DNA from 3 places in the Rhizobium changzhiense genome. Region 3 is predicted to be linked to each of the others. Evidence: predicted binding sites of a transcription regulator. Region 3 holds the regulator's gene; each other region holds the start of a gene.
What was found. Region 3 encodes LexA, which represses DNA repair genes until DNA is damaged. Its sites were predicted from a motif close to TGTTCNNNNTGTGTTCNG; they were not measured.

Region 1 (3,278 bases), on a different contig from region 3:
GGCCGGGCTTTGCCGGTCACTCGTCTTCGCAGGATATCGGGCCTGCTTCGGCGCTCTGTGAGCTGCTGATAAAGCCGACCCACTCCTCTTTCGTCATGCTCGGGCTTGTCCCGAGCATCTGCAGCCAGTTGATATGCAGCAGATCCTCGGCACAAGGCCGAGGATGACGCCGAGTAAAGGACGAGCTGCCAACAAACTGTCGGGCGCGCTTCGCGCCTCTCACGCCGCCGCCGTCAGCCTTTCGCCGGCGATGCGGTAGGAGATTGCTTCGGCGAGATGGATGCGGCCGACGGTTGGCTTGCCGTCGAGATCGGCAAGGGTGCGGGCAACCTTGAGCACGCGGTGGTAACCGCGGGCGGAGAATTTCATCTTCTCGGCGGCGTCGCGCAGCAGTTGCAGGCCGCTGGCGTCGGGCTCGGCCAGTTTCTCGATCATCGCGGTGGAGCAGCGGGCATTGGTGCCGATGCCCTTTGCGCCGGTGCTTTCGAAGCGCTCCTGCTGGATCTCGCGGGCGCGGGCGACACGGCGGGCGACGTCGGCGCTGGTTTCAGCTGCCGTGGGCCGGATGAGATCGGCAGCGGAGACGGCCGGCACGTCGATGCGGATATCGATCCGGTCCATCAGCGGGCCGGAGATGCGGGCCTGATAATCGCTCATGCAGCGCGGGCCGCGGGCACAGGTATGGCCGGGCTCGCCGGCCATGCCGCAGCGGCAGGGGTTCATCGCCGCGATCAGCTGGAATTTCGCCGGATAGGAGACGCGGTGATTGGCGCGCGCAATGACGCATTCGCCGCCTTCGAGCGGCTGGCGCAGCGCATCGAGCGCCTGCGGCGTGAATTCGGGAAACTCGTCGAGAAAGAGCACGCCGTGATGGGCAAGCGAGGCTTCGCCCGGACGGGCGCGCAGGCCGCCGCCGACCAGCGCCGCCATGGTGGCGGAGTGATGCGGGGTGCGGAAGGGCCGGCGATCGGAAAGCTTGCCGCCGGAGAGCTGGCCAGCGATCGAATGGACCATCGACACCTCCAGCAGTTCGGCGGCCGAAAGCGGCGGCAGGATCGATGGCAGCCTCGCCGCCAGCATCGACTTGCCGGAGCCCGGAGGACCGACCATCAGCAGATTATGGCCGCCGGCGGCGGCCACTTCGAGCGCGCGCTTGGCGCTTTCCTGGCCCTTGATCTCGGCAAGGTCCGGCAGGTTTGCGGCATTGGCGCGGATCGACGCCTCCGGCCTGGATAGGACCTGCGTGCCGCGGAAATGATTGGCGAGGGCGATCAGGCTGCGCGGGGCGAGAATATCGACTTCGGCGCCCGCCCAGGCGGCTTCGGCGCCGCTTTCGGCCGGGCAGATCAGCCCCTTGCCGAGCGCATTGGCGCCGATCGCAGCCGGCAGCGCGCCTGATATGGCGGCGATCGTTCCGTCGAGGTTGAGCTCGCCGACGACGACAAATTCCGACAGCGCATCGGCGGGAATGGCGCCGAGGGCGGCCATCAGGGCAAGGGCGATCGGCAGGTCGAAATGCGAGCCTTCCTTCGGCAGGTCGGCAGGCGCCAGATTGACCGTCACCCGCTTCGCCGGCAGCGCCAGGCCGGAGGCGTGGAGGGCCGCCTGCACGCGCTCGCGGCTTTCGGCAACCGCCTTGTCGGGCAGACCGACGATCTGCATGCCGACCTTGCCGGGAGCGACCATGACCTGGACCTCGACCGGCACACCTTCGATACCCTGAAATGCCACCGTACTGACACGCGCGACCATATGCCCATCCCTTGTCCCGCAAACTCTTATACCGCCCCCGGCCGTTCAGGGCCAGCGGTTGCAATCTGGCATGGAAGCTGGAATAAAACAAGAACAATCAAAGAACATAGTCAGGCATCCGCTGTGACCTTGGTTGTGCTCGGTCGCGGGACCAGAACGGTCATGAGCGGCTGGCTCAGCCGCGCTTGCGCTCGATCGCATCCCAAAGCAGCGCTGCTATATCGGCGCCGCCGAACTTCTTGACCTCGCGAATGCCTGTGGGCGAGGTGACGTTGATCTCGGTCATGTAATCGCCGATCACGTCTATGCCGACGAGCAGGAAGCCGCGCTCCCTCAGCGCCGGGCCGATGCGGGCGCAGATTTCCTGTTCGCGCGGCGTCAGTTCGGTCGCCTCGGCGCGGCCGCCGACATGCATGTTGGAGCGGCTGTCGTGTTCGGCCGGAACACGGTTGATGGCGCCGGCGAATTCGCCGTCGACCAGGATGATGCGTTTGTCGCCCTTGCGCACGTCGGGCAGATATTGCTGGGCGATGAAGGGTTCGCGGAAAAGCTGGCCGAACATTTCCAGCAGCGAAGAGAGGTTGCGGTCGTCGCGGGTCGAATGGAAGACGCCGGCGCCGCCATTGCCGTAGAGCGGCTTCAGGATGATATCGCCCATCTCGTCGCGGAAGCGGCGGATCTCGGTGGCATCCTTGGTGATCAGCGTCTTCGGCATCAGATCGGAGAATTCGGTGACGAAGATTTTTTCCGGCGAATTGCGTACCCAGGCCGGATCGTTGACGACGAGCGTCTTCGGGTGGATGCGCTCGAGCAGATGCGTCGAGGTTATATAGGCCATGTCGAAGGGCGGGTCCTGGCGTAGCAGCACGACGTCCATGGTCGAGAGATCGACGCGCTCCGGCGCGCCAAGCTCGAAGTGATCACCCTTGACGTCGCGCAGCATCATCGGCTCGACGTGGGCATAGAGCTTACCGTCGCGAAAGCTCAGGCGGTCGGGGGTATAATGGAAGAGCTTGTAGCCGCGCGCCTGGGCTTCCAGGCTCATGGCGAAGGTGGAATCACCTGCGATATTGATGCCTGCGACATGGTCCATCTGGACCGCTACATTGGTGATCTTGGCCATTTCCATCCCTCGCTGAATGCCGGACAGATGTAGGTCGGCCAGATATCAAACGCAACGGGCAATCAAGGGCTTCCGGTCGCAGTTTTCAGGCGGCGATGCCCTGGTTGCCGTTGTTGCGCAGCATGTTGCGGAGACGGTAGGCAATTGCCAATGGCTTCGGGAAGGGCTTGCGCAGGAAGGCGACCTTGCGGACGTAATTGTCGACCCGCCAGCTCGCCCAGGTTCCTCCGGCGAAAAAGGCGACGTCGCCGGCGCAGAGCGTTCGTTCGGTGCCGTCCTCGGCAGTGATATGGACCTCGCCTTCGAGGATCATCACCGTCTCGTCCCAGCCGAAGCGCCAGCGGAATTCGCCCGCCGTGCAATCCCAGATCGCCGTCAGCGAGGCCTCGTCATGGCCGCGCGA
Region 2 (3,278 bases), on a different contig from region 3:
AAAAGGGAAGGCGGGAGATTGGCCGAGCTCAACTGCACCGCCGGTCTTGCATCCGGAAGCGCCATATGCGAGGGGTTTTGGCATGTTGAAAAAACAAGATGCAGCGCAGCTGAAAGGCCGGCGTATCCGCTCGGCGATGTTTGCCTGGGGAACGGCGCTTCTTGCGATCGGACCGACGGCCTGCACGGTCGTCGGCGACGATATCGCGGTCGTCGCGAAGAAGAATATCGCCGTGGTCGAGGCGCCGCGCGTTTCCAAAGCCTATGCCTATCCGGCAAATCGGGCCGCGCGCCCGGCGGGGGCAACGATCCGCACCGTAGCCTATCATGGCTCGGCGCCCTATATCTGCTCTCCAAGCGGCTTCGGACAGAAATCGCGCTGCTTTGCGCGCCCCTCGATCTGAAGCAAAAGCGTCAGATCAATTGCGCCAACGGCCAGACATATCGTCATCACCGGCGGGATGCTCGTTGAAGAAACGGGATGCAGCTTCCGTGCGGTTTCGGACGTTCATCTTCTTGTAGATGTTGCGGACGTGAACCTTCACGGTATTTTCGGAAAGATGCAGCTTGTCGGCAATGATCTTGTTCTGCGTGCCCTTGCATATGAGATCCAGGATCTGAACCTCCCGGGTGGTCAAAGCGGACATGCTGTCGCGTCTCAGCTTGAGCGCATTGCTGCGGGCCGCATCGACCGATTTTGTCTGATAGAGCGAAGGCTCCAGCTGGGCGTTTTTGTTGGTAAGACGATTAAGAAGTGCTGACGGAAAATGTTCGCCGCCCTTCATCAGCAGATCCACTGCAGCCATGAAGACATCGAGCCGCAGGTTGAGTGGCAGGACGCCATCGATGATCCGCGCTTCTACCAGCCGGCTGACATAGGGCTCGAGCATGTCGATAGCTTCGACGACAAGTCCGATCGAGGTTTCAGGGTGGTTTTCGCGGGCAGCCTGCAGCGCTTCATGAAGCTCCGGGCCGGGTATATGATAGAATAAAACGAGTTTCAGATCGCCGGCATCTTTTTCCAGTATCGGCTTTGTACTCGTTATGCTTGCCACTTCACAGTTCGGAAATTTCTTTGCCAGTGCTTCTACCATGCATTCTGAAAACAGATCCGCCTTGGCCACCACTAGTATAGTATCTCCGGACGAACTCAACTTCCTTCCCTGGTCCGCATTCTCCATTCCTGAGCCTGTCATGAACATATACGCCTCCCCTAGCGTTACACTTTACTCAACTTGGTGCGATGTCGGGTATTAGATAGTAAGAAATGCCGACCCCGGATGTCATCGCTTTATTTTTTAGACATTTCTTAATTATGTTAATACGGATTGAGAAGGAAGGAAATGGCCCAAAATAATTAGTTTTAGCGGACTAAAAACGATACGATACCAAGCATTGGTTGCATTCTTACTGCGATATATACTTCGAGGCTATATTTGCGCTCACTATAGATGAGAGCTGAATGTAATATTTCAGTACAGGTTGTTATATTTTCGTCATGCATGAAGTGTCGGATATGAGCAGGCAGACGTCGAAAGCTGCTCCTCAGCCCAGCGGCGAATGCCGGAAGTCCTGGATTCTCGCAGCTTAGCGACGCCCCGGCCGAAGAAGTCTCAACGCTCCAACGACAGGGGCTAGCCGGACGTGGCAAATCGGCCTTAGCCCGAATTGGTATCTATCGGATCCACATTCTTTCCAGCATTCTGTGGTCGTCGTCCAAGTGGCGGCATGGAAAAGCCATGTATCGGCATGCGTTTTTGATACACGGCCTCCATATAGGGCAACTCAACGAAAAGAACACCTGACTACTCCCTATCCTTTTCAGGATTCGGAGCCGGATATGTGCGGCCTTGTACTGAGTACGTACGCTCCCAATACCAACGGTTTGATCAACAAATCGCGAAGAAGCTGCAGATGATCAGTATCGAATACATCTGCCGATGTTAACCGCATCGGAGCGAGCGCGCGTAAAATCCCATTTGAGATGAGAGGGATTTCGAAAAGCTGCTCCGGTTTTTTTCTGGAGAACTTGAATGTCTGACGATATCGAAATCACGAAGGCCGGGGCGCTTGCCGACGGCTTTGCCAACAGCGCTGTCAATTCAACTGAAGTCGACGACGGCTCGACCGGTTATGTCGGCGTCGCCAATGGCGACAATCGCGACAATAAAGACAACAGCGTCGACGTGGACGTCAAGGCCGAGATCGATGTCTCCGCCAACAACGGCGACAACCGAGACAACGAATACGACTGGAGCTACAAGTCGGACGACGATACGAGCACCAAGACTACGACGATCACCGATACCGACACCAAGACCGATTACGACTGGAGCTATGACAGCAAGTCGTACAGCGATAACGACACCGACACCAAGACGATCACGGACACCGACACGAAGACCGTGACCGACACCGATATCAAGACCGTTACGGAGACGGAGACGGATACGAAGACGGTCTCCGACAGCTTCAACACCTCCGACAGCTTCAACAAGACGGACACAGACTTCGCCGTCATCGAGGACGTCAAGGACTCCAACCTCGGCGTTGCCGGACACGACCTCACCTTCAACCTCGGGGACGACTTCTCCTTCACGCTCGACGTCGACAGCATCCTGAACAATTCGCTGACCGGCGGAGGCAATGACAGCGGCTTCAGCGCCGTCCAGGCGAACCATCTGGCTGACCAGGATAGCGCCTGGAACACCAAGATGGACAATGCAGGCGCTCAGAACCACCTGAATGCCAATGGCGGCACCGCCGACAGCGCAGAAGGCATGGAGATGGACGGCAAAGGCTGGGATCTCAAGGCCGGCGACGACGCCGCTGGTTCGAGCGCGGCCGATGCTTCGGCGATCCTTGCCAATTCCGGCTTCCACCTCGAGCTCGTTCAGGGTGCGAACCTGCTCAGCAACACAGTCGACTCCAGCGTCATCGGCGGCAATTCTCATGCCTCCGACGTCGGCGAGGATACCGGCACCTGACACTGACCTCCAGCGACCAAGACGAACTGCACCGGCTCAAGCCGGTGCAGTTTGACTGCTTGAAAACGATTTGACGACCACACCACGGCTCCCGGCGGGTGCCTCCAAGGCCGATCGTCATTTCGAATGGGAGGGCCGAACCATGCATATCGAGAAGATTTCGGAAATCATTGCGCACTTCATCGGTCTCTTCGAGATGACGACCGACGAGATGAGGTTACGCACCAACTATGCCGAAGGCGCAGGACCGGGCGCGGATGGACCGGCTCTGCCGGTTCAGGATGCCTTTACC
Region 3 (3,278 bases):
GTTACCGTTGCGGGCTTCTTCGGCGGCGTCTTCCTGACCTCGTTGATCGGCGGTTTTTCCACCGCGCTGTTTTCGATCGAGCATTTTCATCGCCTGACCGCCTACGGCCTGCCGGCAAATCTCGCGACAATACCGATCATCTCCTTCATCATCATGCCGGCCGGCTTGCTGGCAATGCTGCTCATGCCTTTCGGCTTGGATGTTTGGGCCTGGAAGATCGTCGGATTCGGCCTCGATCTGGTGATCGCGGTCGCCAAGACGGTGTCCGGCTGGGATGGCAATATCGACGTCGGCCGTTTGCCCGCCTGGTATTTCACCGTCGCCGTGGCAGGCTTTCTGCTGCTGACGCTGCTCCGCACCCGGTTGCGCCATATCGGCACATCGATTATCGGGGTCGCAACGCTCATCCTGCTGCTTCTGCCGGTTCCCCGGCCGCCGGATCTGGTGATTTCGGAGGATGGTAGTCTCGTCGCAATCGTCGAGGCGGCGGCAATGGCTTCCAACCGTGAAAGACCGCCGGATTTCATCTTCGACCAGTGGCAGAGAGCGCTGGTCCTGCCGAAGCATGATCCGCCGAAGATGCTGGACGGTCCTGCTATCCCGCCGGAGGGAGAAGATCGCCGCGTCAGGCTTTCCCGCGATCAGCAGAACGAAGCAAGGACCGCGATGCGGGCCGCCGCATCGGGCGGTGACGCAAACCGCTTTTCCTGCGTCAAGAAGGCCTGGTGCACATCAAGGCTTGGCAATGGTCAGGTGGTAACCGTCATCGACAATGCCGCCTATCTCGGTCCGGCATGCGACGCGGCCGATATCGTCGTGACGTCGGTCCGCCTTCGCTTCAACAGCTGCCGCTCAGGTGCGACGCTCTTCACCGGTGAGACGCTGCGCAGGAGCGGTTCCATCGAGTTGCGCTTCACGGACGCCGGCCCGGAGGTCGCAACCGCATTCGATGCATTGTCGCGGCCATGGATGCGCCATCGCGCCTATGACTGGCGCAGCAATAGTTTTACCGAAACCGGACTGGCCAATGTCAGTGATAGCGGCGAATGAGGCCGACGAGTTTGCCCTGTACCTTGACACGGTCCGGCCCGAAGATCCGGGTCTCGTACGCCGGGTTGGCGGCCTCCAGCGCGATCGAGGCGCCCTTGCGGCGGAAGCGCTTCAGCGTCGCTTCCTCGTCATCGACGAGGGCAACGACGATATCACCGGGACTTGCAGTGCTGCCGTTGCGGATGATCACGGTGTCGCCGTCGAAGATGCCGGCGTCGATCATCGAATCGCCCTTGACCTCCAGCGCGTAATGTTCACCGGAGCCGAGCATGTCGGCCGGAACGACGATGTCGTGGGTGTTGTTCTGGATCGCCGAGATCGGAACACCGGCAGCGATTCGGCCCATGACCGGCACGGAGACCGAATTGCCGTTGTCGGCGACGGGCTTTGCAGGAGCAGGGGCGGCGACCGGCTGTGGCTTGCCGAGGCTGCCCTCGATCACGCTCGGCGAAAAGCCGCGCCGGGGCTGGATGCTGGGGCTGTAGGCCTCCGGAAGCTTGATGACCTCAAGCGCGCGGGCGCGGTTCGGTAGGCGGCGAATGAAGCCGCGCTCCTCGAGCGCTGTAATCAAGCGATGAATCCCGGACTTCGAGGCGAGGTCCAGGGCATCCTTCATCTCATCGAAAGATGGCGGAACGCCGGATTCCTTCATGCGCTCATGAATGAAGAGGAGAAGCTCCTGTTGTTTGCGCGTGAGCATCGACGTTGTGACCTCGTGATTGAAACAAATCCAGAACAGACACTATATGTTCCATATGTGTTCCGCAAGTAGCTAAATTTCCGTAAAACTTGGCGCCAACTCGTTGAGATTTTTATTTTCATTCGCCGGATTGGGACACAAGTCTTGTATTGAAGGTCGCGCTGCACATCTCTTGACCTTTCCAGGAGGGACATGATGAACGAGCATTCCGCCAAACCGTACCCGCTGGATCATATCGTGCTGCCGGTCGTCAATATCGATCTGGCGCGCGAGAGGCTCGGCAAGCTCGGCTTCACCGTTGCCGCCGATGCGCGCCACCCCTTCGGAACGGAAAACGCCTGCGTCTTCTTTGCCGACAAGACCTATCTGGAGCCGCTCGGGATTGCGAGCGTCGAAGAGAGCGAGGCATCGGCGCGGCAAGGCAACGTCTTCACCGCCCGCAACCAGGCCTTCCGCTTCCGCTGCGGCGAGGAGGGGCTTTCGGGGCTGGCTTTCGGCAGCAAGGATGCCGGCATCGATCATCAGAATTTCGTCGGCAACGGATCGAGCGCCGGCGAGATGCTGCAGTTCACCCGGCCGATGACGATGCCGGACGGTTCCGAGACGATTGCCGGCTTCAAGCTGGCTTTTGCCGCCGACCTGCGCGCGCCTGATCTCCTGCTTTTCACCGTCGAGCGCGTCAATCCGCTGCCGACCGACCGCGCCGCGCTTGAAACACATGCCAATGGTGTGACCGGCATAGTCGAGATCGCGCTTTGCACGCCGGAGCCGGCCGCCTTCGCTGCCTTCGTCAGCCTTGCCGTGGCGCAATCGGCAGTCGAGAAAACCGGTTTCGGCGTCAATATCGCGGCATCGAATGCCAAAATCAGCCTGATGACGCCAGAAGGGCTGGAGGCCTATTTCGACATTGGTGGCTCATCCGCCGATCGCGGCCTACGCGGCCGGGCAATCCTCTTCACTGTCGCCGATCTTGCCGTGACAGAAGCGCATTTGGCTGCTAACGGGGTGACTTACACGCGCAAGAACAATCGCATTCTGGTGAAGCCCGCGCCCGGGCAGGGCACGCTCTTCGCCTTCGAGGAAACACGATGAGCACTGATACGAATTCCGAAGTCAGGATCGGCGAAGGCCAAGGCCAGGTCACCTTTTCCAATACCGGCCGCCTGTCGCTGATTGCCGGTCCCTGCCAGATGGAGAGCCGCGACCACGCCTTCATGGTTGCCGGCACACTGAAAGAGCTTTGCGGAAAGCTCGGCATCGGCCTCGTCTACAAGAGCTCCTTCGACAAGGCGAACCGGACCTCGCTGTCGGCCGAACGTGGTATCGGGATCGAAAAGGGCATGGAGGTCTTTGCCGACCTCAAGAAGGAATTCGGGTTTCCTGTCTTGACCGACGTCCATACCGCCGAGCAATGCGCGGAGGTGGCAAAGATCGTCGACGTCCTGCAGATTCCGGCCTTCCTTTGCCGCCAGACCGACCTCCTCATCGCTGCCGCCAAGACCTGCCGCGTCGTCAATGTCAAGAAGGG

Region 1: the regulator LexA is predicted to act here: its motif matches at 1,842-1,859, upstream of G9X68_RS07640 (YifB family Mg chelatase-like AAA ATPase).
Region 2: the regulator LexA is predicted to act here: its motif matches at 2,005-2,022, upstream of G9X68_RS09310 (fibrinogen-binding protein).

What each region holds. Positions count from the first base shown of each region.
Region 1 is NZ_JABFCQ010000001.1:1,529,790-1,533,067, forward strand. Features, by position in the region: gene G9X68_RS07640 (YifB family Mg chelatase-like AAA ATPase) at 220-1,752, opposite strand; gene gshB (glutathione synthase) at 1,928-2,875, opposite strand; gene G9X68_RS07650 (cupin domain-containing protein) at 2,961-3,278, opposite strand, start outside.
Region 2 is NZ_JABFCQ010000001.1:1,853,339-1,856,616, forward strand. Features, by position in the region: gene G9X68_RS09300 (hypothetical protein) at 83-403, shown strand; gene G9X68_RS09305 (helix-turn-helix transcriptional regulator) at 419-1,201, opposite strand; gene G9X68_RS09310 (fibrinogen-binding protein) at 2,033-2,986, shown strand; gene G9X68_RS09315 (hypothetical protein) at 3,129-3,278, shown strand, end outside.
Region 3 is NZ_JABFCQ010000002.1:237,903-241,180, forward strand. Features, by position in the region: gene G9X68_RS10585 (ComEC/Rec2 family competence protein) at 1-1,050, shown strand, start outside; gene lexA (transcriptional repressor LexA) at 1,031-1,750, opposite strand; gene G9X68_RS10595 (VOC family protein) at 1,946-2,842, shown strand; gene kdsA (3-deoxy-8-phosphooctulonate synthase) at 2,839-3,278, shown strand, end outside.